DNA from 3 places in the Comamonas squillarum genome. Region 3 is predicted to be linked to each of the others. Evidence: riboswitches for the same ligand, from Rfam matches in the RefSeq annotation. Region 3 holds a riboswitch; each other region holds the start of a gene.

Region 1 (7,535 bases), 2.2 Mb from region 3:
ACCTGCTCTGGCCAGCCTTCGGCCTCGATCGCGCCGTCCTGCATCACATAGAGGCGGTCGCAGAACTGCGCGGCCAGGTTCAGGTCATGCACCACGATCAGCACCGTGCAGCCCGAGGCACGCACCAGGCTGAGCAGCTCCAGCTGGAACTGGATATCCAGGTGGTTGGTGGGCTCGTCCAGAAACAAAAGCTGGGGCTGCTGGGCCAGTGCGCGGGCCAGCAGCACACGTTGGCGCTCGCCGCCCGAGAGCGAGGACAGCGGATGGCCTGCCAAATTGCTGGCCCGCACCTGGGCCAGGCAGTCGCTGACGATGGCCTTGTCCCGGGCACTGTCCCTCGCCCAGCGCGACTGGTGCGGGTAGCGGCCCATCATCACCAGCTCCTGCACCGTGCAGTCAAAGCCCAGGCCAGACTCCTGGCCCAGCACGGCCGCCTGCTGTGCAAACTGGCGGGCGCTCATCTGCCAGATATCGCGGCCCTGCAGCTGTATGCGGCCACCGGCCTGGGGCTGCAGCACGCGGTAGAGCATGCGCATCAACGTCGATTTACCGCAGCCATTGGGGCCGACCAGACCGACACATTCGCCCTTTGCCACTTGCAGGCTGGCTTGGCGCACGATTTGCGTGGCCTGGGCGCCGTGGCCGGCGGTCCAGGACAGGTTGCTGGCCGTCAGCATCATGCGCTGTCTCCCGGCATCGCACTGGTGCGGCGCCACAGCATCCAGATAAAGAAGGGCCCGCCAATGAGCGAGGTGATGACGCCCACGGGTAGCTCGCTGGGCGAAAACCAGGTGCGCGCGGCCAGATCGACCAGCACCAGAAAGCTCGCCCCCATCAAGGCGCTGACCGGTAGCACGCGGCGGTGGTCGCTGCCCACCAGCATGCGCGTGATATGGGGGATGACCAGACCGACAAAGCCGATGGCGCCACTCACCGCCACCATGGTGCCCGTCAGCAGCGACACCACCACAAACAATTGCAGGCGCAGGCTGGCAGTGTTCAGCCCCAAGGTGGCCGCGCCCTCATCGCCGATCAGCAAGGCATTGAGCTGGCGGGCGCAGAGCAGCAGCCACAGCAGGCCCAGGCCCAGCACGGCTGCGGGCAGGCCCAGGGCGCTCCACTGCGTTGCGGCCAGGCTGCCCAAGGTCCAGGTCAGCAAGGCATTGGCCAGCTCGCGCTGTCCGGCCGTCAACGTGATGAGGCTCGTGACCCCCATCAGCATGTAGCCGATGGCCACGCCGCTCAGGATCAGCCGGGTCGCGTGCAGGCGCCCCTGCTGCTGGGCCAGCGCATAGACCAGGGCGGTAGCCAGCAGTGCACCGATAAAGGCGCCTGCGGTGATCGCATAAAGGCCAGCCGCCGCCAGGCTGCCATAGGCCAGCACCGAGACGGCCCCCACCGATGCCCCCGAGGACACGCCCAGCATGTAGGGGTCGGCCAGCGGGTTGCGCACCATCGCCTGCATCACCACGCCCACGACGGCCAGGCCGGTGCCGACGAGCGCCGCGAGCAGCACCCGGGGCATGCGCACCATCCAGACAATCTGGTAGTGCTGCTGGCTGATGCCGCCCTGCCCAGCATCGGGCTGCCACCCGCCGCCCAGCAGCTGCTGCCAGATGACCGACCACACCGTTGACGCGTGCAGCGATGCCGAGCCCCAGGTGATGGCGGCCAGGCCGCTGGCCAGCAGCAGGGCCAAGAGCAGCAGCAGGCACAGCGCCAAGGACCAGGGCGCGCGCCGCTGGCGTTCATGCAGGCCGTCGCAGCCCGGCGCATGGCTCACGGCTTGGGCTCCGCTGCAGGCAGCCAGGGAACGGAGTCCACGGTGATACGGCGATCCGGGTGCAGGGCGGCAGCCAGGCGCTGGGCCACATGCACATTGCGCGGGCCTGGGGTGGCTTCGGCATAGCTGATGACAAAAAAGCGCTGCTCGCGGATCGCAGACACCCCAGCCAGCTCAGGCTTGGCGCGCAGAAAATCGATCTTGCCCTGGGCGCTGGGCCGGCCATAGTCGATGATGATGATCCATTCCGGATCGCGGGTGATCACATCCTCCCAGTTGCCCTTGGGCCAGTTGCTGGCGATGTCGGCAAAGATATTGCTGCCGCCTGCGGCATCGAGCATGGCCTGGGGCATGCCAAAACCGCCCACGGTCGTGGGTATCTTCTCGCCGCTGTCAAACACAAAGACGCGCGGCCTGTGCGTATTGCCCTGCATCTGCGCGGCCAGCTGGTCGATCGAGGCCTGCAATTTGTCAATCTGCCCTTGCGCTTGGGCTTCGATAGCAAAGATACGCGCCACATTGCGCAGGTCTGCCAAGGTGTCGCCCAGCGCCACACGCTCGCGCTTTTGCACATGGATGCAGGACTCGGACAGCACATAGCTTGCCACGCCATGCTGGGCCAGCAGCTCGGGCGTCACCCCGCCGGGGCGAAAGCCATAGCTCCAGCCGCCAAACACAAAGTCGGCGCGGGCCTCGAGCATGTTTTCCAGGTTCATGTCCTGCGATGACAGCTTGGGCACCTGGGCGAGCTGGGTCATCAGCTCGGGGCTGATTTCCTTGCGCGACGGTATGCCCGAGTAGCCGACCAGCCTGGGCCCCAGGCCCAGAAACAGGAACATCTCGGTGATGTTCACATCGTGCGTGATGGCACGCTGCGGCACCCGGTCATAGCGCTGGGGCTGGCCGCAGACATCGATCTCCAACGGCGCAGCCCGCAGGCCTGCGGGCACTGCTGCCGCTTCGGCCATGGGGATGGCCGCCGCCTGGCTGGGGCGGCTGGGCGGCTGCTGGCCCCCTGGCCGGTCGCAGCCGGTCAGCACCAGGGCAGCAGCTGCCGCCAGGGCACGCAGGGTTTGCCGGGAAGCGCTTGTGGTCATGCTCTACCTTGCTCAGAAACGCAGATGGGCCATTAGCTCAAAGCTGCGGCCATTGCCCATCAGCCATTGCGAGCCGTAGGACGATGCAGCATAGCGTTTGTTGGCCAGATTGCGGCCCACCAGGTTCAAGGTGGTTGTGCGGTTCAGGTTCCAGCCCAGCACCGCATCGGCCACCGTGTAGGCGGGCAGCTGCGCGGTATTGGCATTGCTGGTGTAGCGGCTGGCAACATGGCGCAGGCCCAGCGATGCGCGCCAATCGCCCGTCTGGTAATGGGCCCAGGCATTGGCCGTGTAGCGCGGTACATTGGCCGGCTGGTTGCCAGCGCGGTCAATGGCTGTGGCGCCTTCGAGCAGCTCGTCGAACTGGGCATCCGCATAGCCCAGGTTGCCCTCGAAGCGCCAGGCCTTGGTCGCCCGCCAGCTGCCTGCCAGCTCGATCCCCTTGGACGACTGCTTGCCGCCCTGGATCGACAGCGCGGGGCGGTCCGGATCGCGGGTGATGATGTCTTTCTTGCGGATATCGAAGACCGCCAGAGTCCATTCGCCCTGGCCATTGGGCAGCTGCTGCTTGATGCCCACTTCCACCTGGCGGCCTTTGCTCAAGCTAAAGCCGGTTTGCGACTGGGTCAGCGACAGCAGGCTGTTGACCGGGTCATGGCCTGTGCTGACTTGCGCATACATGCTGGTGTGCTGGCCCAGCTTGTGCGTGAGGCCCAGGCGCCAGGAGGTGCCGCCCAAGGTCTTGTCAAAGCGGGCTTGGCTCAGCAAATCCATGCGGTCAAAATCATAGAGGTCGCGGCGCAGGCCGGCCATCAGCAGCCACTGCTCGCCCAGCTTCCAGGCGTCTTCCAGGTAGAAGGCGTTTTGGCGGATGCGCGAGGTCATGCGCGGCTTGTAAGGGTCTGGGCTGTCCCAGTAGCCACTGGTGCCACCGGTCAGCGGCACATCGGATTCACCGGTATAGGGCGAGCTGTTGAGCGCGGTGAACTTGGCCTGCGACACATCCCAGCCCATCGCTATCTCATGCTGGCCGGGCTTGAAAACGGCGCCTAAGCGGTTGCCGCTTTGCTCCAGGTCGTGGCCGATCTCCAGGTAGTCGTAGCGGTGAACCGTGCGCGTGCTGGCATCGTAGTCATAGCCTTCGATGTTCTTCCAGTGGCGGTCGGCCTTCATATGGTAGGTCTCGTTGCGCAGCACCAGCGCCTCGCTCACATTCCACTCGGCCCTCAATTTGTAGCGCTGGTCCTTGTAGTGGATGTCGCTGTCGAGAAAGTTGAAATTGCGGTCGCCCAGCGCCGCCACCGGCTTGCCATCGACCACCGGGGTGCCAAAGTAGCGCTCGGGCCTTTGGTCGCTGACATCGGCCGTCAGGTCCAGGCGCAGATCGCTGCTCGCCTGCCAGCGGATGGCGCTCATGATCTTCTTGCTGTCGCTGTTGCCCAGTTGGCGCTCGCCATCGGTGCGATCGCCGTAAACATCCAGGCGGTAGCTCAGGCTGTCGCTCAGCGCGCCGGTGCTGCCCAGGCCCGCGCGGGCGGTGCCGTGGGAGCCAGCGCCCAGCAGCAATTCGGTCGATGTACTGCGGCTGGGTTCCTTGCGCACCGCGTTCACCGTGGCGCCCATGGTGCCGCTGCCGTACATCAGCGATGCGGGGCCGCGCAGCACATCAATGCGCTCATAGCCCCAGCTGGAATTGGGATAGGCCACGGTGCCGGCTGCAACCCCCAGGCTCAGCCCGTCTTCGGCCACGCCGACCGAGTTCACACCGGTAAAGCCCCGGCTGGAGAACGACAGCCCGCCATTGCCAGGCGTGCCATTGGCACTCAGGCCCACGCTGCGGCCCACGGCATCGACCACCTCGTAGTCGGCACGCTCTTGCACCTGCACGGCCGAGACCGAGCTGACACTGGCGGGCAGGTCCTGCAGCGGCACGGCCAGCTTGCTCGCCGAGGTCGACGGCAGCTGGAGCGCATTGGGCTCGCTGCGCTGGTCGCTCACCACCACTTCAGGCAGTGAGGCTTCTTGGGCATGGGCTACTGTGATGCCCAAGGCGGGCAAACACAGAACACAGGAGCTGCCAACCAGGCGCAAGGAGGAAGAGAGCCGCTGGGCGGCCAGGAGCCGGTTTTTCGGAAAAGGAACTGCAGTCATTTGAACAAAAGGCGCTAACTGCCTGATGCGGGGGCTGCACTGCACGCGGTCACCCCCCAAGACGGGGTCGCGCGAAGAACCGCCGTCCACACCCCGCAGACAGTTGAGAGAGCACGTGCTGGCCAGAGGCACAGCGCGCACTGCGACTAGGAACAGGCCGGTCTCCGGGCTTACAGGCGGTGCAGCGCAGGCGCTGACCCGGTAGCCGGTCTTCCCAGGGTGCGGGTGTCTTATTGCCTGGCAGGCGTGGACACTCTCTCAACCCCAGTGACTGGGCCCGCGTGGGAGCGGGCCGCATCGGCTACGTTTCCTGTCTACCGTTGCGGGGGCAGCCAAGGCTTGGGGGAGCGCACTCCCGACCTTGTTCCCGTTTCACTCGCATGCGAGCACCTGTAGATAGGCTTTTTTCAAAGCGCAGCCAGTGTACCAGCCGCAAGCCCGGGCAGTGCCTTTTGGCCATGGCCTGTGTCAGCTGGGCGATACAGCGCATGCCCCAGTGGCTGTATCAGCCCTGCGGCAGCCGCGTCGCATAGCCGATGAAGTCAGTGCTGCGCAGCTGGCCCAGCAGCCACTGCCGAAAGCTGGCCTGGATTGGGCGCTCTCCCCCGCCCCGGCGGGTGTAGAGGTGGAACTTGGGCGTTCTGTCCATCGGCAGTTGGCGCAGCAGCTCGGCCCCAAAGGGTGCGAGCAGCTTGCCGCTGTGGATATAGCTGAGCGCATCGACATAGGACAGCAGGCCCACGCCCTGCCCGCTGAGAACGGCTTGCAGCATCGCATCGTGCGTGTGCAGCAGCATGGGGCTGACATGCTTGCCGCCGGGCTCCAGGCCCAGCATCGCATAAATGTCCTGCCACAGACTGTTGTGCGTCAGCGGCGATATCAGCCGGTGGTGCGGCAAATCCTGCGCTGTCTCCACCGGGTGCTCGGCCAGCAGCTGCGGCGCAGCCACGATCACCTTGAGGTCTTCGAGCAGCGGCGTTTCATCGAGGTGGTCCACACCGCCGTAGCCCCAGACAATGGCTGCATCCAGATCGCCGCTATCGAACGAAGGCAGCTCCACACCGATGGAGATGCGCAGATCGAGCTCCGGGTAATCCTTGGTGAACGAGGGCAGCGAGCGGATCAGGTACTGGGTTGCAAAGTATGGGCTGACCTGGATATGGAACTGCGCAGCCTTGTAGTGGGAGCGCACGGCTTCCAGCCCCTGGCTCAGTGCATCGAGCCCCTGCTCCACATAGTGGTACAAGGTCTGCGCCTCGGCGCTGGCCGCCAGGCCCCGCGCGCCGCGCTCGAAAAGTTGCACATCCAGCGCACTTTCCAATTGCTTGAGTTGCTGGCTGGCGGCCTGTGGCGTCAGGCACAGCTCGTCGGCCGCCTTGCGGATCGAGCCATGGCGGTAGACGGACTCGAACACGCGCAGTGGCTGCAGGGGCGGGAGCTTGTATTTCATGGAGGAGCGCCAGGCCAGGAGAGGCAGAGCCCGGGCTGGCGATGATTATAGGTCGCAGCCCGGCGCCCAGCGGGCCGGCATGCCACCGCTCTTGCCTGCTGCGCCCTGCCCCGCTGATGCATAAAAAAACGCATCCAGAAAGGATGCGTTCGGGCTGGCGCAGCGCTCAGCAGCGCATGGCCTTACTGGACCGGATCACCATGCATCGGCAAACCGGTGCGGTCCCGGCTGCTGACCAGGGCGATGAGGCCAATGATTGCCGCGCCAATGAGGTAGTAGGCAGGCACGACCGGGTTGCCGGTGCGGGCAATCAACCAGGAGTTGATCATCGGCGCGGTGCCGGCAAACATCGCCACAGCCACGTTGTAGCTCAGCGCCATGCCCTTGAAGCGCACGCTGGTGTGGAACATCGAAGGGATGATCGAGTAGATGCTGCCCAGCAGCATGGCCAGACAGAAGTTGAGCACCATCAAGGACAAGATCTTGGCGGCGGTGCTGCCTTCGAGCAGCAGGTGAAAGCAAGGCACGGCCAGTACCGCAATCGCCAGGCTCGCAGCGATCATCATCGTCTTGCGACTGAGCTTGTCGGCCAGCAGGCCCATGATCGGGATCATCACCACCAAAAAAAGCTGCGGGCCCAGCGAGAGCTTGAGGCCGGTGGCCACATCGACATGCAGCGCGCTGACAAAGTAGGTCGGGATATAGGTGACGACGGTGAACAAGGTGACATTGGTCACGATGATGATGCCAGCGGACTGGAACAGCTCTTTCTTGTGCGTGGCGAACAGCACCTTCCAGCTCGCCTGGGCCAGTGCGTCATGCTGCTGCTTCATGGCCATGAAGGTGGGGGTCTCTTCCAGGTACTTGCGGATATAGAGGCCAATGGCGCCCAGCGGCAGCGCAATCAGAAACGGAATGCGCCAGGCCCAGTCCAGGATCTGCTCGGCGCTGAAGAACATCGTCAGAATGGCCGAGACCGAGGCACCGAAGAAAAAGCCCGCCATGCAGCCCACCTCAACCCAGCTGGTGAGCAAGGTGCGGTTGCGGTCGCGGC
Region 2 (7,535 bases), 1.1 Mb from region 3:
CGCCATCCTCTACACCAGTGGCACCACTGGGCGCAGCAAGGGTGCGATGCTCAGCCACGGCAACCTGCTGAGCAATGCCGTCATGCTCAAGGACTACTGGGGCTGGAAAAAGGGCGATGTGCTGATCCATGCGCTGCCGATCTTCCATGTGCATGGCCTGTTTGTCGCGATCCATGCGGCCTTGCTCAATGGCAGCAAGATGATCTGGTTTGCCAAGTTCGAGCCCAAGGCGGTGATTGCCGCGATGGCGCGGGCGACGGTCTTCATGGGCGTGCCGACCTTGTATGTGCGCCTGCTGGCCGAGCCGGGCCTGACCAAGGCAGCGGCCCAGCACATGCGTCTGTTCATCTCCGGCTCGGCGCCGTTGCTGATCGAGACCTTCCGCGACTGGCAGACCCGCACCGGCCACACCATCCTGGAGCGCTATGGCATGAGCGAGACCATCATGCTGGTCTCCAACCCCTACCAGGCCGATGCCCGCCATGGCGGCCAGGACGAGCGCCGGGGCGGCACGGTGGGCTTTGCGCTGCCGGGTGTGGGCGTGCGGGTGCAGGGCGATGACGGCCAGGCGCTGGGCGCCGACGAGATCGGCCATATCCAGGTGCAAGGCCCCAATGTGTTCAGCGGCTACTGGCGCATGCCCGAGAAGACCGCGCAGGAGTTCACTGCCGACGGCTGGTTCAAGACCGGCGACGTAGGCAAGATCGATGCGCGCGGCTATGTGACCATCGTCGGCCGCAGCAAGGACCTGATCATCTCCGGCGGCTACAACGTCTACCCGGCCGAGATCGAGGGCTTCATCAACGAACTGCCGGGCGTCGCGGAAAGCGCGCTGGTCGGCGTGCCGCACCCCGATTTTGGCGAAGTGGGTGTGGCGGTGGTCATTGCCAAGGCGGGCCAACCGCTCGATGCCGACGGCATCATTGCGACCTTGAAAAAGCAGCTGGCCAATTTCAAGATTCCCAAGCGCTGCTTTGTCGTGGGCGAGCTGCCACGCAACACCATGGGCAAGGTGCAAAAGAACCTGCTGCGCGACCAGTACCAGGACCTGTTCAAGGGCTGATGCGCCTATGGAGGCGGCATGCGCCGCCATGACAAAACCCTCGCGCTGTGGCCGCTCAGAAGCTGCCGCAGGCGAGGGTTTGCTATGGGGATGATGCGGTTATACGGCGATCAGCGCAGTACCAGCACCGGTATCGTGGCATGGGTCAGTACATGCTGTGTTTCGCTGCCCAGCAGCAGGCGCTTCAAGCCCCGGTAGCCGTGCGATGCCATGACGATCAGGTCGCAGTTTTCCTTCTTCGCCGTCTCCAGCAGCGCCTCGGCAATCATGTCGGACTTGATCACCAGGGTCTTGATGGGCACGCCGGTCGCGGCGCCTTCGGCCACCACCTTATCGACAATGCCTTGCGCTGCGCGTTCCCAGCCATCCTCGATGCGCGCAATGTCATCGGGGTTTTGCATGGTGCTGCCTTCGAAGTAGCTGCGCGGGTAGTTGGGCGAGATGTTGACGGCAGTCACCGTGGCATGGCTCAGCTTGGCAAGCGCCAGTGCGTGGCGCACGGCCTTCTCGGACAGCTCAGAGCCATCGGTGGCAAGCAGGATATGTTGGTACATGGCAGGCTCCTTTCAGGTCAGACATGGGGCAGGGCTGTGGGTGGCAGCCTTGCCGTGGATGCAACTCAGAGCATCGCCGCTTGCGGCTTGAGCGGATGTCGGATCAGACCGCGTTTGTATCCGCTGGCGGAGCGACTTGGAACAGGGTCTTAAGCCGAGCAGGCCTGGGTGTTGATCAGGCCCTGGAGCTTGTCGGTGTCCAGAATGCGCACATGGCGCTGCTTGACCTCGATGATGTTCTCCTCGGCAAACTTGGAGAAGGTGCGGCTGACGGTCTCGAGCTTGAGGCCCAGGTAGCTGCCGATTTCCTCGCGCGTCATGCGCAGGATCAGCTCATGCTGCGAAAAGCCCCGGGCATGCAAGCGCTGCACCAGGTTCAGCAAGAAGGCGGCCAGGCGCTCTTCGGCGCGCATGCTGCCCAGCAGCAGCATGACGCCATGCTCGCGCACGATCTCTCGGCTCATGACCTTGTGCACATGGTGCTGCAAGGCGGTCACCTCGCGCGACAGGTCTTCGAGCGAGGAGTAGGGCATCACGCAGACCTCGGCATCTTCGAGCGCAATCGCGTCGCAGGAATGGCGGTCGTTGACGATGCCGTCCAGGCCGATGATCTCACCCGCCATCTGGAAGCCGGTGACCTGGTCGCGCCCGTCTTCGGTGGCGATGCTGGTCTTGAAGAAACCGGTGCGTATCGCATACAAGGAGGTGAAGGTCTCACCGTTGCGGAACAGCGCGCTGCCGCGCTTGATCTTGCGCCGGGTGGCGACGATCTCGTCGATGCGCTCCATCTGTTCGGCCGACAGTCCCACGGGCATGCACAGCTCGCGCAAATTGCAGCTGGAGCACGCTACTTTGATGGAGTTGGATGTCATGTATCAATACCCGTGAACAACTATTCAGATAGGAACGACGTTCCTTGGATGGGCCTATTGTGCGTGCTGGCGCCCAGAGGCTTCTTGATGTACATCAAGGACGCGTGGCAGGCCTTGGGGCACATTGGGGCGTCCGCTAGGAAGAAGAACCATGATTTCCCTGACCCCCGAACTGCTGTGCCGTTTTGATGTTCCCGGCCCCCGTTACACCTCGTATCCTACCGCAGACCGATTTGTTGAAGCCTTTGCTGCGAATGAGTACAAGCTGGCGCTGGCGCAACGCGGCACCGGTCTGGCGGGCCGGCTGTCGCCGCTGTCCTTGTATGTGCATGTGCCGTTCTGCGCCTCGCTGTGCTACTACTGCGCCTGCAACAAGATCATCACCAAGCACGCCGAGCGGGCCGACGAATACCTGGATTACCTCGAGCGCGAGCTGGACCTGCAACTGGCCCATGTCAGCGCCCGCCCGACCATCAGCCAACTGCACCTGGGTGGGGGCTCGCCCACCTTCCTGACCGATGCCGGCCTCAGCCGCCTGATGGATATGGTCAAAGAGCGTTTTCATCTGCAGCCCGGTGGCGAGTACGCGATCGAGGTCGACCCGCGCACTGTGAGCGGCGAGCGCCTGCAGCACCTGTACCGGCTCGGCTTCAACCGGCTGAGCTTTGGCGTGCAGGACTTTGACCCGCTGGTGCAAAAGGCGGTGCACCGCGAGCAGCCCGCTGACCAGGTGTTTGCCTTGGTCGAGCAGGCGCGCGCTATCGGCTTTGAATCCATCAATATCGATTTGATCTATGGTCTGCCCCAACAAAGCCCGGCCAGCTTTGTGCGCACCATGGAGCAGGTCAACGCGCTGCGGCCCGACCGCATTGCGCTGTATGCCTATGCGCACCTGCCCGAGCGCTTCAAGCCCCAGCGCCGCATCCAGGCCCAGGACCTGCCCAGCCCCGCCGACAAGCTGGCGATGCTGGCCCAGGCCCTGGCGGCGCTGGAAGCCGCCGGTTATGTGTATGTGGGCATGGACCATTTCGCCTTGCCCGACGATGCCTTGGCGGTGGCCAAGCGCCAGGGCCGCCTGCACCGCAACTTTCAGGGCTACAGCACCCAGCCCGATTGCGATCTTATGGCGCTGGGCGTGTCAGCCATCGGACGCATTGGCGCCACCTACAGCCAAAATGCCAAGACCCTGGAGGAGTACTACGACCTGATCGACCAGGGCCAGATTCCCGTGGTGCGTGGGCTGGCACTGACGCGCGACGACCTGCTGCGCCGCACGGTGATCATGGGCCTGATGTGCCAGGGGTGCCTGGCGATTGAATCGCTGGAGCAGGCCTGGCTGATTGATTTTGCGCAGTACTTTGCCGCCGAGCTGGCCCAGCTGCGTGAGCTGCAGGAGCAGGGCCTGGTGCAGCTGAGCGACGAATCGATCAATGTGACCGAGCTGGGCTGGTACTTTGTGCGTGGCGTCGCCATGGTGTTTGACAAGAACCTGCAGGCCGACCGCAACCGGGCGCGCTTCTCGCGGATTATCTGAGGGCAGGGCGTGGGCAGGCCTCAGCCCTGCCAGGCCGCCAGGCTCTTGTAGAGCATGTAGAGCGCCAGGCACAGCAAGATGCCGCCAAAGATCTTCTTGAGCTGGCCCACCGGCAGCCGGTGCGCGGCGCGGGCGCCCAGCGGCGCGGTCAGCACGCTGCAGGTGGCAATGGCGGCCAGGCCGGGCAGCCAGATATAACCCAGCGAATGCGGTGGCAGCCCCTGCAGGTGCAGGCCGGCCACCATGAAGCCGATGACATTGGTGACCGCAATCGGAAAGCCCAGCGCCGAGCTCGTGGCTACCGCGTTGTGCATCGGCACGCTGCACCAGGTCATGAAAGGCACGCTGATGAAGGCGCCGCCCGCGCCCACCAGGCCCGAGAGGCAGCCGATCACGCCACCCGCAGCCAGCTGGCCGGCCGTGCCCGGCATGGCGCGCATGGCCTGGCTATTGGGCTTGCGGAACATGCGCAGTGCCGAGTAACCAATGAACAGGCCAAAAAACAAACCCAGGTAGCTGCCCTTGAGCACCGCAAAAATACCCAGGCTGGCCAGCAGGCCGCCCAGCACAATGCCCGGGGCCAGGCGTTTGACAAGGTCCCAGCGCACCGCGCCATGCTGGTGGTGGGCGCGCACGCTGGACATCGAGGTGAAGACGATGGTCGCCATCGAGGTGGCAATCGCCATCTTGATCGCCAGCTCCGGCGCCACGCCCTGGGTGCCCAGGATGTAGGTGATGAAGGGCACCAGCACCATGCCGCCGCCAATGCCCAGCAGGCCCGCCAGAAAACCGCCGATCAGGCCCAGAAACGACAGCGGCAGCAAAACAAGAGGATCAGTCATGGCGCGCAGTAAAAAGGCCACCTGAAACAGGTGGCCTGAAACCCCGCTGTCGCGGAGAGGAGAAGACAGGTTGGGCGGAGCCTGCCCGAAAAAATCAGGTGTTCGCAGCGGATCCACTGGACCGTCATCCTGAACCGGGGGTTCAGGTGGGCGAGGGCAACCTATCGTTGGGTTCATCTGACGCGAGACGATCACGCTCAATAGGTAATGTACCAAGCCCGTGCTCGTAGAGCATTGGTTCAAGGAACTATAAAGTCCAGCAGGGCTGCGAACGCTTTCATTGTAATCGCTCGCGCCTGCCGCACCCACCAAAACTGCAATTCAATGTGCCTGGATTGGTCAAAAAAGATAGCTGGTTAGCCAGATTGAGCAATGGGTGGCGTGATATTTTGCAGCCAGGCATTGCATGGCGCGGCAATCTGGTGTTGGCGCCTGCTCGCGGCAGTGCCTCAAGCGCTGGTGCCCAGGGTGTCGGCCGGTTGCGCGGGGGCCGGCGCCAGCGCCGCGTCCAGCCGTTGCATCACCGACTGCACACGGGGCGCATCCCAGTCCAGGCTCGCCTGGTCCCCAGGGGCGGTCTGGGCCTGGACCTCAACCATCGCGGCAGACTGCGCAGCAGCTTGCGCTTGCAGGGCGTCTGCGGTCTGGCTGAGCTGGCTGTTTTGCACTTGCAAATCAAGCAGGTCAAAAGCGACATTGAGGGCCGCCAGCACAGCGATGCGCTCGCGGCCACGGATCTTGCCCGCGTCGCGGATGCCGCTCATGGCCTCATCGACATGCTTGACGGCAGCCAGCAGACGTGCTTCCTGGCCTTCGGGGCAGCCCAGCATATAGCTTTGCTGCATGATGTGTACTTCCAGCTGTTTCATCATTCGTCCTGGTCAAAGGTCTTGGGCAGGCGTTCGATCAGTGCATCCACGCGGGCGCGGGCCGCTGTCAGGCGCGATTGGAGGGAGTCGCGCTCCTGGGTCAGGGTGGTGACTTGCTCTTGCAATTGGGCGTGGGCGCGTTGCAAAGCCTCATGACGGCTCAGCAGTGCCTCCACCCGCTCAAGCATCAGATCCATAGAAGGCGTAGTGGCCATAGAGAGACAGTCTTCTTAAGTGCGCAATGGGTTTAACGCTAAAATTGTACCCGTTGGTGCTCGCCCCAGTGGTTCACATGGGGGCAGTTCAACGGGAAGCAGGAGCGCCGCTTGTGCCCTACAAGCCTTACGCAACCTGCGCTGCCCCCGCAACGGTAAGCGATGGTTGGCTTTTGCGCCATCCACAGCCACCACTATGCCACTGAATACCTTGAACAAGTGTTTGGGAAGGCGTGTGCTGTGTCATCGCCAGCCCGGATACCGGCCAACAATAGTGGAGGCGCGTGGCTGAGGCCTTGCCGCGGCTTCCGTGTTCCCCATTGCCGGCGGGGAGGCTGGCGCGGGGTGGTTCATCACCAACTCAGTGCATGTTTTCCTCTGCTTTTTCGACACGCCCCTTCGCGCGTCCCGCGCTTGCGCCCCGCTCGCGCACCCTCCATACCCCCCGTTTTTTGGCCTTGGCCATCGCAGCGGCGCTGCCCCTGTTTGCGCTGCCAGCACAGGCGCAGCAGGCCCCAGCCGCCCTGGAAACAGAGGGTAAAAACCTGCAAGAGATGGTGGTGACCGCCAACCGCATCGAGCAGCCGCTGTCCGATCTGGTGGCCGACATGTCTATCATCGATGCGCAGACCATCGAGCGCCAGGGCCCGGGCAGCGTGGCCGATGTGCTCGCGCGCGTGCCGGGCATCCAGATTTCGCGCAACGGCGGGCCGGGCACGACGACCAGCGTGTTCATGCGTGGCGCCGATTCGCGCTTTACCGCTGTCTATGTCGACGGCGTGCGCATGGACTCGCAATCGACTGGCGGCGCCTCCTGGCAATCGATTCCGCTGGCGCTGATCGATCGCATCGAAGTGCTGCGCGGCCCGGCCGCTGCCGTCTACGGCTCGGACGCGATGGGCGGCGTAGTGCAGATCTTCACCAAGAAAGGTGAGGGCGCGCCCCAGCCCTATGTCGGCCTGGGCTTTGGCAACCGGGGCACGTTCACGGCCGAGGCCGGTATCTCCGGCGGCGCCGACGGCTGGGATTACGCGCTGGGTCTGAACCGCTCGCAGACCGATGGCTTCAATGCCCGCACCGTGGCCACCGCCAACCCAGACGAGGACGACTACCGCAGCAATGCGGTCAGCGGCCGCCTGGGCTACCAGCTCAACGGCCAGCACCGGCTCGAAGCCACCTTGCTGGCCAGCGATGTGAACTCGGGCTACGACAGCAGCCTGACCGAGGACGACCGCAGCCTCAACAAGATGTTTGCGCTGGGCCTGAACTGGCAGGCGCAGTGGACCGAGCACTACAGCACCAAGCTGCAGTTCAGCCAGTCGCGCGACTATTACGAGACCCGGCCCTCGCCCTACCAGACGGACACGCGCCTGCATAACTACCTGTTCCAAAATACCTGGCGCCTGGGCGTCCACACCTTGACGGCCGCACTTGAGCGGCGTGACGACGCGCTGACGAATGGCGGCATTGACCGCGACCGCCACCAGAATGCGCTGGCGCTGGGCTATGGCCTGAACTCCGGCCCGCACACGGTGCAGCTGAACCTGCGCCGGGATGACGACAGCGAGTTTGGCGGCAAGACCACC
Region 3 (7,535 bases):
CCAGGTAGTTGGCGTACACGCTGCCGGCGCGGCGGTAGTCAATGCCCGAGCCGCGTGTATAGGCCACGCCCGCGCGCAGGCCCGGTGTCAGCCACTGGCCCAGATCGGCCTCGTACTTGAGCTGCCAGGACGCCTCATGCGGCGCATTGAAGTCCGACAGCTGCATCGCGTTGTCCAGCCAGATGGAGCCCCGGTTGACATAGTCGAACGGCGTATCGCCATCGACCTTCTGGTAGCCCAGGCCCAGCTGGTGCATGCCGGCCGCATAGGTCGCCATCAGGCTCCAGGTCAGGTTGTCCACCCGGCCGGCCTTGGCCGCGCCGGTGTCCTTGTTGCGGTACAGGTTCAGGCTCAGCGAGAGGCTTTGCTTCTCGGCCAGCGCCTTTTTGTAGACGCCGCCCAGGTACCAGGTGTTCCAGACATCCTCGTATTGGCCGACGTAGCTCGACAGGCTCAGCCCGCTCCAGGGCGTAGTCCAGCTGCCGCCGGCAAAGCTGAAGGCATCGCCTTGCACGCCCGAGTAATTGGCCAGCAGGGGCTGGCCATTCTTGCGCGCATTGCGGTCGGCCCAGCGGGTAAAGCGACCGGCCTGCAGCGTCAGCTGCGCAATATCGTTGCTGCTTATCTGCCAGCCCCGGTTGGTCTCGGGCAGCAGGCGGGTGTCGGACGAGTGGAAGATCGGGTTCTTGGTGCGCATCTCACCCACCTTCAGCTCGGTCGACGACCAGCGCAGCTTGAGCGCCGCCCCTGCGCGGCCAAAGCTGTCCTGCAGGTCCGTGCCGTCCTTGGCGATATAGCGCGGGTTGCTGCGCACCTTGTCGGCCTCCGAGCCCAGGTTGATGCCGCCATAGGCATGCGCATCCAGCCCCAGGCCGACCACCCCCTGCGTGTAGCCCGAGCTGAAGTTCATCATCAGCCCATAGGCTGCTTCGGCGGCCTTGTCCGAGCGCGCGCCGCCGGACACCACGCGCGTGCTGTCACCGCGCCGGTAGTCCAGCTGCTCATACACCATGCGGTTGACCATGCCCAGGCTCGTACCCTCGATCAAGCCCTTGGCCTCGTCCTGCGCGCCGGCCTGTGCCTGGCCACCCATCACAGCCAGCAAGGCCAGGCCGCTCGCCCGGGCGATCCATGTGAAATTGTTCATTGTCTTGTGTCGCTAAAAATCACTGCAGCCATTCAGCGCGGCGCCGAGGCGCGGCTGACGATGTCCTTGAAGCGCTGCTGCGCGCGCTCGGGCACCTCGGCGGGCACCTGCAGGCCGGGCAGCGGCGCATCGCCCACCTGCACCAGCATCACCATGCCCATGGCGTAATGGGGCAGGCACTGCACGCCATACAAACCTGCGGCATCAAAGCTGACCTCGATCTCCTCGTTGATCTTGCCCTTGAAGGGCTTGGCACCGGCGGGCGCCATGCCCGGGATGCTGACCGCATCGTGACCGCTGCTGCTGGCCAGGAACTTGACCTTGTCGCCCGGCTTGATCTGCAAAAACTCGGGCTCATAGGTCATTGCGCCGGTGGCGCTGCGGTTGCGCATCTTGACTTCAAAAGTCTCTGCGCCCGCCTGGCTGCACAGCAAGCTGCTCAACACAACAGGTAGCCAGATTCGGTGGTTCAGGGTGGGCATATCGGCTCACAGTCAGGAAGAAGAAAGCGGGCGAAAACGCAGCACGCGGCTGCCGTCCCAGGGGTCGACCAGCGCGCTGGCCTCGACGCGAAAAACTTGCGCCAGCAGCGCGGCATCGAGCACCTGCTCGGGCCTGCCCAGCGCAACGAGCCGGCCTTGCTGCATGACGGCCAGCCGGTCGCAGGCCAGCGCCTGGTTCAGGTCATGCAGGGCCACGACCTTGGTGACGGGCAAGGCGCGGATCAAGGCCATCAGCGACAGCTGCTGGTGGATATCGAGGTGGTTGCAGGGCTCATCGAGCAGCAGCACACCGGGCTGCTGCGCCAGCGCGCGTGCGATGTGTACGCGCTGGCGCTCGCCGCCCGAGAGGCTGTGCCAGGCGCTGTGGCGGCGGTCCGCCATGCCCACGGCATCCAGGGCCTGCTGCACGGCCTCCCAGTCCTGCGCGGCAAAAGGCTGCAGCGCCGACAGCCAGGGCGTGCGCCCCAGCGCCACCGCGTCTTCAACGCTGATGGCATCCTGCGTCTCGGCCATCTGCGCCACCAGGGCCAGCTCGCGCGCAATGGCGCGGCGCCCCCTCTTGTGCAGCGGCTGACCCTGCAGCAGCACCTGGCCCTCGTTGGGCCGGATCACACCGGCGAGCAAGCGCAGCAGGCTGGATTTGCCCGAGCCGTTGGGGCCGATCAGCCCCAGCATTTCGTGGCGCTGCACCGGCAGGCTGAGCTGCTCGACAACCGGCCGGCCCTGCAGGCGCAGGCCCAGCGCACAGGCCTGCAACACGGGTTGATCCGCCGTGACCAGAGGTGCCGCCGTCATCCGCGCCTCCGCTGGCTTTGGAGCAGGATGACGGCAAACACCGGCGCCCCGACCAGGGCGGTGATGACGCCAATGGGCAGCACCTGGCCCCGGATCAGGGTGCGCGAGAGCACATCGGCGGCGATCAGAAACACCGCGCCCATCATCGCGCTGGCAGGCACCAGTCGCCGGTGGCTGACGCCGACCAGCATGCGCGCGGCATGTGGAATCACCAGGCCGACAAAGCCGATCGCGCCAACGATGGAGACCATGACGGCCGTCATCAGCGCCGCGGCCAGCAGCAGCACCAGTTGCACACGGCGCACCGGCACGCCCAGCGCGGCCGCCGATTCGCTGCCAAAGGTGAAGGCATCGAGCGCGCGCGTATGCAGCAGGCACAGCAGCAAACCGGTGATCGCGATGCAGGCCGTGAGCACGGTATCGGGCCAGCGCACGCCGCTCAGGCTGCCCAGCAGCCAGAACATGATGCCCCGGGCCTGCTCGGCACTGCCCGACTTGGTGATGATGAGCGAGGTCAGCGCATTGAAGAGCTGCGAGCCCGCAATGCCGGCCAGCACAATCTGGCCGCTGTTGCGCAGCCCGCCGCTGCCGGCGGCGTGGGCCAGCAGGGCGACCAGTGCAAATGCGCAGAGCGCGCCAAAAAAGGCGCCCACGGTCATCGAGATGGCGCCCGCGCCGATGCCCACGACGGTCACCAGCACTGCGCCGGTGGAGGCCCCGGCAGAGATGCCGAGCAAATAGGGTTCGGCCAGCGCATTGCGCAGCAGCGATTGCAAAATGACGCCCGAGACCGCCAGGCCCGCGCCGCAGCTGGCCGCCACCAGCGCGCGGGGCAGGCGGTAGTTCCAGACAATGCCCTGGCTGATGGGATCGATGGCGTAGTGGGCACCGGCCAGCTTGTTGGCCACCACCTGCAGCACCAGGCTGGGCGACAGCGCCGTCTCGCCAATGGCGATGCCCAGCGCCACGCTCAGCAGCAGCGCCAGTGCCGCGCCCAGGCACCAGGCGGCCCCATGCAGCGGCCTGCGCAGCGCCGATGGGCGCGCTGATGCCGTTGCCACCATCATGCAGAGCCTTGCATCAGCGGCTGATCAACGCGCGGCCGCTGGGCCGAGCTTGCGTACCGCATCGCTGATCTGCTCCATGCCATCGACCAGGCGGATCGAGCCTTGCAGCGCATCGGCATCAACAATGACGATGCGGTTGTTCTTGACCGCATCCATGTGCTGGGTGACCGGATCCTTCTTCAGAAACTCCAGCTTCTTTTGGTAGTCGTCCGCAGGGAAGCGGCGGCGGTCCATGCGGGCGATCACCAGGACCGAGGGGTTGGCCTTGGCAATCGTCTCCCAGCCCACGGTGGGCCATTCTTCGGACGAGTCGACGATATTGCGCAGGCCCAAGGTCTGCAGCATGTAGCCGGCAACGCCATTCTTACCAGCCATATACGGGTCGATGGCCAGATCGGCGCTGGAGAACCACAGCGCAGCCGAGAGGTTCGGCTGCTGCGCCGCCTGGACCTTGGCGACCGCTTTGGCCTGGCGCTCGCGCAGGTCCTTGACCAGGCGCTCGCCCTGGGGCTGCACATCAAAGAGCTGCGCCAGTTGCGTGATGCTCTTGTAGAGCGCCTGCACATCGTAGGCCGCGGTGCGGGTGCCATCGGCGCCCTTGAGGTTGTTCTTGCCTTCACAGTCGGAGGGCATCGCATAGGTGGCAATGCCCAGGTCATGGAACTGCTCGCGCGTGCCCACGACGCCGTCCTTGCCGACCATCCACTCGAACTGCGACACCACCAGTGCCGGGCGCTTGCCGATCACCGACTCGAAGCTCGGGTCGTTGTCCGCAAGGCGTGGCACCTTGTCATTGATCGCCTTGAACTGGGGCAGCACGGCGTTGAACCACAGCGAGGTGCCCACCAGCTTGTCGCCCAGACCCAGCGCATACAGCATCTCGGTGCCGGCCTGGCCGATGGTGACGACCGAGGCGGGCGCCTGCTTGAGGGACACCGCGTAGCCGCAGTTTTGCAGCTGCATCGGATAAGGGGCAGCCCAGGCGGACAGCGAGGTGAATACACAGGTAGCCAACAGGGCAGGCAGCGCAAAACGGCGAACAGGCATCGGAATCGTCTCTCCAGGTAGAGGCTGGGCATGCGGGCCGTGCGAGCCGATCCGGTGCGGGGCGCTGCCCGGTGGAGCCAGGACAGGCTTGCGCAGACGAGACGCTGCTCACCGCCCGGACACCCCGCCGGTCATGATCAAAACACACGCACATCCGCCATGAATGGGTTTGCATCACCGGCGTTTGCGATGTTCGCCTTGCAGCGCGCAAACCGGTGGCATGCCTGTTTCTCTGTGCAAACCAGGGGCTTGCCAGTGGGTTGTGAATGCATGACCTTGGCAGGTCTCCTGACTGGCCGGTCTGCGCAGACCATCGCCTTCCCGAACCGCAGTTCAGTGGCGCATGGATGGCCTGCTCGTGGCCTACAGTTGCGGGGGCAGTTCCGTTTGGGGGCGCTGGCTGCCGGCTCGCGCTCCCTGGATTCCCTCATGCCCCGGCACCCTGCCGTGCGCATGTTCTTGCGAAACCAAAGTGGCTGTACTGTAGCCGATTTACAGGGCCTGCATGCTAAGCTGCAGGCCGTTTGATGGCCATGAACCACCCACCCACTACACCCAGCGCATACGGCATCCGCCGCGTTGAACATCTCGCGCCGGTGGCGGCCTTTTTGCAGGCGGCGCGCCAGACCATGTTTGGCGATCGGGTCGATACCAACACGCCGCAGGCCGACCTGCGCGACTTTGCCTCGGTCTACGCATCGCCCGGCGGCTGCATGCTGGCGGCCTGGCAGGGCGACAGCGTCATCGGCAGCATTGCCTACCGCGCCTATGACGGGCGCTTTGCCCATCTGACCGTGCCCAGTGCAGGCACCGCCGAGGTGGTGCGCTTGTATGTGGACCCGGCCTGGCGCCGGCAAGGCCTGGCTGGCGTGCTGTTCGCGCAGCTGCGTCAGCGGGCGCTGCAGCAGGGTGTGCAGCGGCTCTACCTGCACACGCATCCTTTTTTGCCAGGCGCGCAAACCTTCTGGCAGCGCCAGGGTTTTATCACCCTGCACCAGGATGCCGACCCGCTGTGGCAAACCATCCATATGCAGCAGGTGCTGCAGACGGGGCCTGCTCCGACGCATCCGGTACGGGCGTAAAAAAACCACCGCATGCGGTGGTTTTCCTGTGGCAGTTGCGCAAACAGCGGATCAGCGCTTCTTGCGGTATTTTTGCAGGGCGGCAATCTGGGCGGCCATGACGGACAGCTCGGATTGGGCCTTGGCCAGGTCAAGCTCGCCCTTGGCGTTCTTGAGGGCTTCTTCAGCCTTTTGCTTGGCTTCAACCGCTTTTTGCTCGTCCAGGTCCTTGCCGCGCACAGCGGTGTCGGACAGCACGGTCACGCAGTCGGGTTGCACTTCGAGAATGCCACCAGCCACGAAGATGAACTCTTCGCCGCCGTCGGCCTTCTCAATGCGCACCGAACCCGGCTTGATGCGGGTGATCAACGGCGTGTGGCGGGCGTAGATACCGAGTTCGCCCATTTCACCAGGCAAAGCCACAAAGCGGGCTTCGCCGGAGAAGATGGATTCTTCAGCACTGACCACATCAACGTGGAAGGTGTTCATCTTTGATCCTCAGAGTGAAAAAGAAACTAGTTTGCGAGCAGGGCTGCGTGCGGCAGCCCGTTCTGCAAAGCTTAGATCTTCTTCGCCTTCTCGATGGCTTCGTCGATCGTGCCAACCATGTAGAAGGCTTGCTCGGGCAGGTGGTCGCACTCGCCGTTGACGATCATCTTGAAGCCGCGGATGGTTTCCGACAGCGGCACGTACTTGCCTGGAGCGCCCGTGAACACTTCAGCAACGTGGAAAGGCTGCGACAGGAAACGCTGGATCTTGCGAGCGCGGGCCACGACGAGCTTGTCTTCGGGAGCGAGTTCGTCCATACCCAGAATCGCAATGATGTCGCGCAGTTCGGTGTAGCGCTGCAGGGTACCCTGCACTTGGCGGGCGACCGAGTAGTGCTCTTCACCGACCACTTGGGGGTCCAGCTGGCGGCTGGTCGACGCCAAGGGGTCCACCGCAGGGTAGATACCCAGCGAAGCAATGTCACGCGACAGCGCCACGGTGGAGTCCAAGTGGGCGAAGGTCGTTGCTGGCGATGGATCGGTGTAATCGTCCGCTGGCACGTACACGGCCTGGATCGAGGTGATCGAACCCACCTTGGTCGAGGTGATACGCTCTTGCAGACGGCCCATTTCTTCGGCCAGCGTAGGCTGGTAGCCCACGGCCGAAGGCATACGGCCCAGCAGTGCGGACACTTCGGTACCGGCCAGCGTGTAGCGGTAGATGTTGTCCACGAAGAACAGCACGTCCTTGCCTTCGTCACGGAACGCTTCTGCCATGGTCAGGCCGGTCAGCGCCACGCGCAGACGGTTTCCTGGTGGCTCGTTCATCTGGCCGTACACCATGGCAACCTTCGAGTCGTTGAGCGACTCCTGGTTCACCACACCGGCGTCCGACATTTCGTGGTAGAAGTCGTTACCTTCACGGGTACGCTCACCCACGCCGGCGAACACGGACAGACCGCTGTGCGCCTTGGCGATGTTGTTGATGAGCTCCATCATGTTCACGGTCTTGCCCACACCGGCACCACCGAACAGACCGACCTTACCGCCCTTGGCGAACGGGCACACCAGGTCAATCACCTTGATGCCGGTTTCCAGCAGTTCCTGTGCAGGGGCCAGCTCGTCATAAGCGGGCGCCTTGCGGTGGATGGAAGCGGTCAAGGTCTGGTCCACAGGACCGCGTTCGTCGATGGGGTTACCCAGCACGTCCATGATGCGGCCAAGGGTTGCCTTGCCCACGGGCACGGTGATCGCCTTGCCGGTGTTGGTGACCATCAGGCCACGCTTGATACCGTCCGACGAGCCCAGCGCAATGGTACGCACCACGCCGTCGCCCAGCTGCTGCTGCACTTCCAGCGTCAGGGCAGTGCCTTCGAGCTTCAGTGCGTCATACACGTTAGGCACGCTGCCGTGGGGGAACTCAACGT

Evidence for each region. A riboswitch is a leader RNA that binds a small molecule or an ion and turns the genes downstream of it on or off. The one in region 3 is predicted to bind cobalamin.
Region 1: another riboswitch for cobalamin. It lies ahead of N4T19_RS04470 (TonB-dependent receptor); the one in region 3 lies ahead of N4T19_RS14685 (ABC transporter substrate-binding protein).
Region 2: another riboswitch for cobalamin. It lies ahead of N4T19_RS09455 (TonB-dependent receptor domain-containing protein); the one in region 3 lies ahead of N4T19_RS14685 (ABC transporter substrate-binding protein).

Annotation. Positions count from the first base shown of each region.
Region 1 is NZ_CP104377.1:945,695-953,229, forward strand. It holds gene N4T19_RS04455 (ABC transporter ATP-binding protein) at 1-680, opposite strand, end outside; gene N4T19_RS04460 (FecCD family ABC transporter permease) at 677-1,783, opposite strand; gene N4T19_RS04465 (ABC transporter substrate-binding protein) at 1,780-2,880, opposite strand; gene N4T19_RS04470 (TonB-dependent receptor) at 2,893-4,929, opposite strand; cobalamin riboswitch at 5,170-5,440, opposite strand; gene N4T19_RS04475 (LysR substrate-binding domain-containing protein) at 5,537-6,481, opposite strand; gene N4T19_RS04480 (MFS transporter) at 6,664-7,535, opposite strand, start outside.
Region 2 is NZ_CP104377.1:2,021,762-2,029,296, reverse strand. It holds gene N4T19_RS09490 (malonate--CoA ligase) at 1-1,063, shown strand, start outside; gene N4T19_RS09485 (universal stress protein) at 1,174-1,617, opposite strand; gene fnr (fumarate/nitrate reduction transcriptional regulator Fnr) at 1,767-2,489, opposite strand; gene hemN (oxygen-independent coproporphyrinogen III oxidase) at 2,641-4,023, shown strand; gene N4T19_RS09470 (sulfite exporter TauE/SafE family protein) at 4,044-4,865, opposite strand; gene N4T19_RS09465 (cell division protein ZapA) at 5,315-5,734, opposite strand; gene N4T19_RS09460 (PspA/IM30 family protein) at 5,734-5,949, opposite strand; cobalamin riboswitch at 5,989-6,233, shown strand; gene N4T19_RS09455 (TonB-dependent receptor domain-containing protein) at 6,318-7,535, shown strand, end outside.
Region 3 is NZ_CP104377.1:3,165,822-3,173,356, forward strand. It holds gene N4T19_RS14665 (OprD family porin) at 1-1,147, opposite strand, end outside; gene N4T19_RS14670 (pseudoazurin) at 1,180-1,593, opposite strand; gene N4T19_RS14675 (ABC transporter ATP-binding protein) at 1,642-2,445, opposite strand; gene N4T19_RS14680 (FecCD family ABC transporter permease) at 2,442-3,512, opposite strand; gene N4T19_RS14685 (ABC transporter substrate-binding protein) at 3,537-4,559, opposite strand; cobalamin riboswitch at 4,821-5,046, opposite strand; gene N4T19_RS14690 (GNAT family N-acetyltransferase) at 5,093-5,641, shown strand; gene N4T19_RS14695 (F0F1 ATP synthase subunit epsilon) at 5,693-6,109, opposite strand; gene atpD (F0F1 ATP synthase subunit beta) at 6,181-7,535, opposite strand, start outside.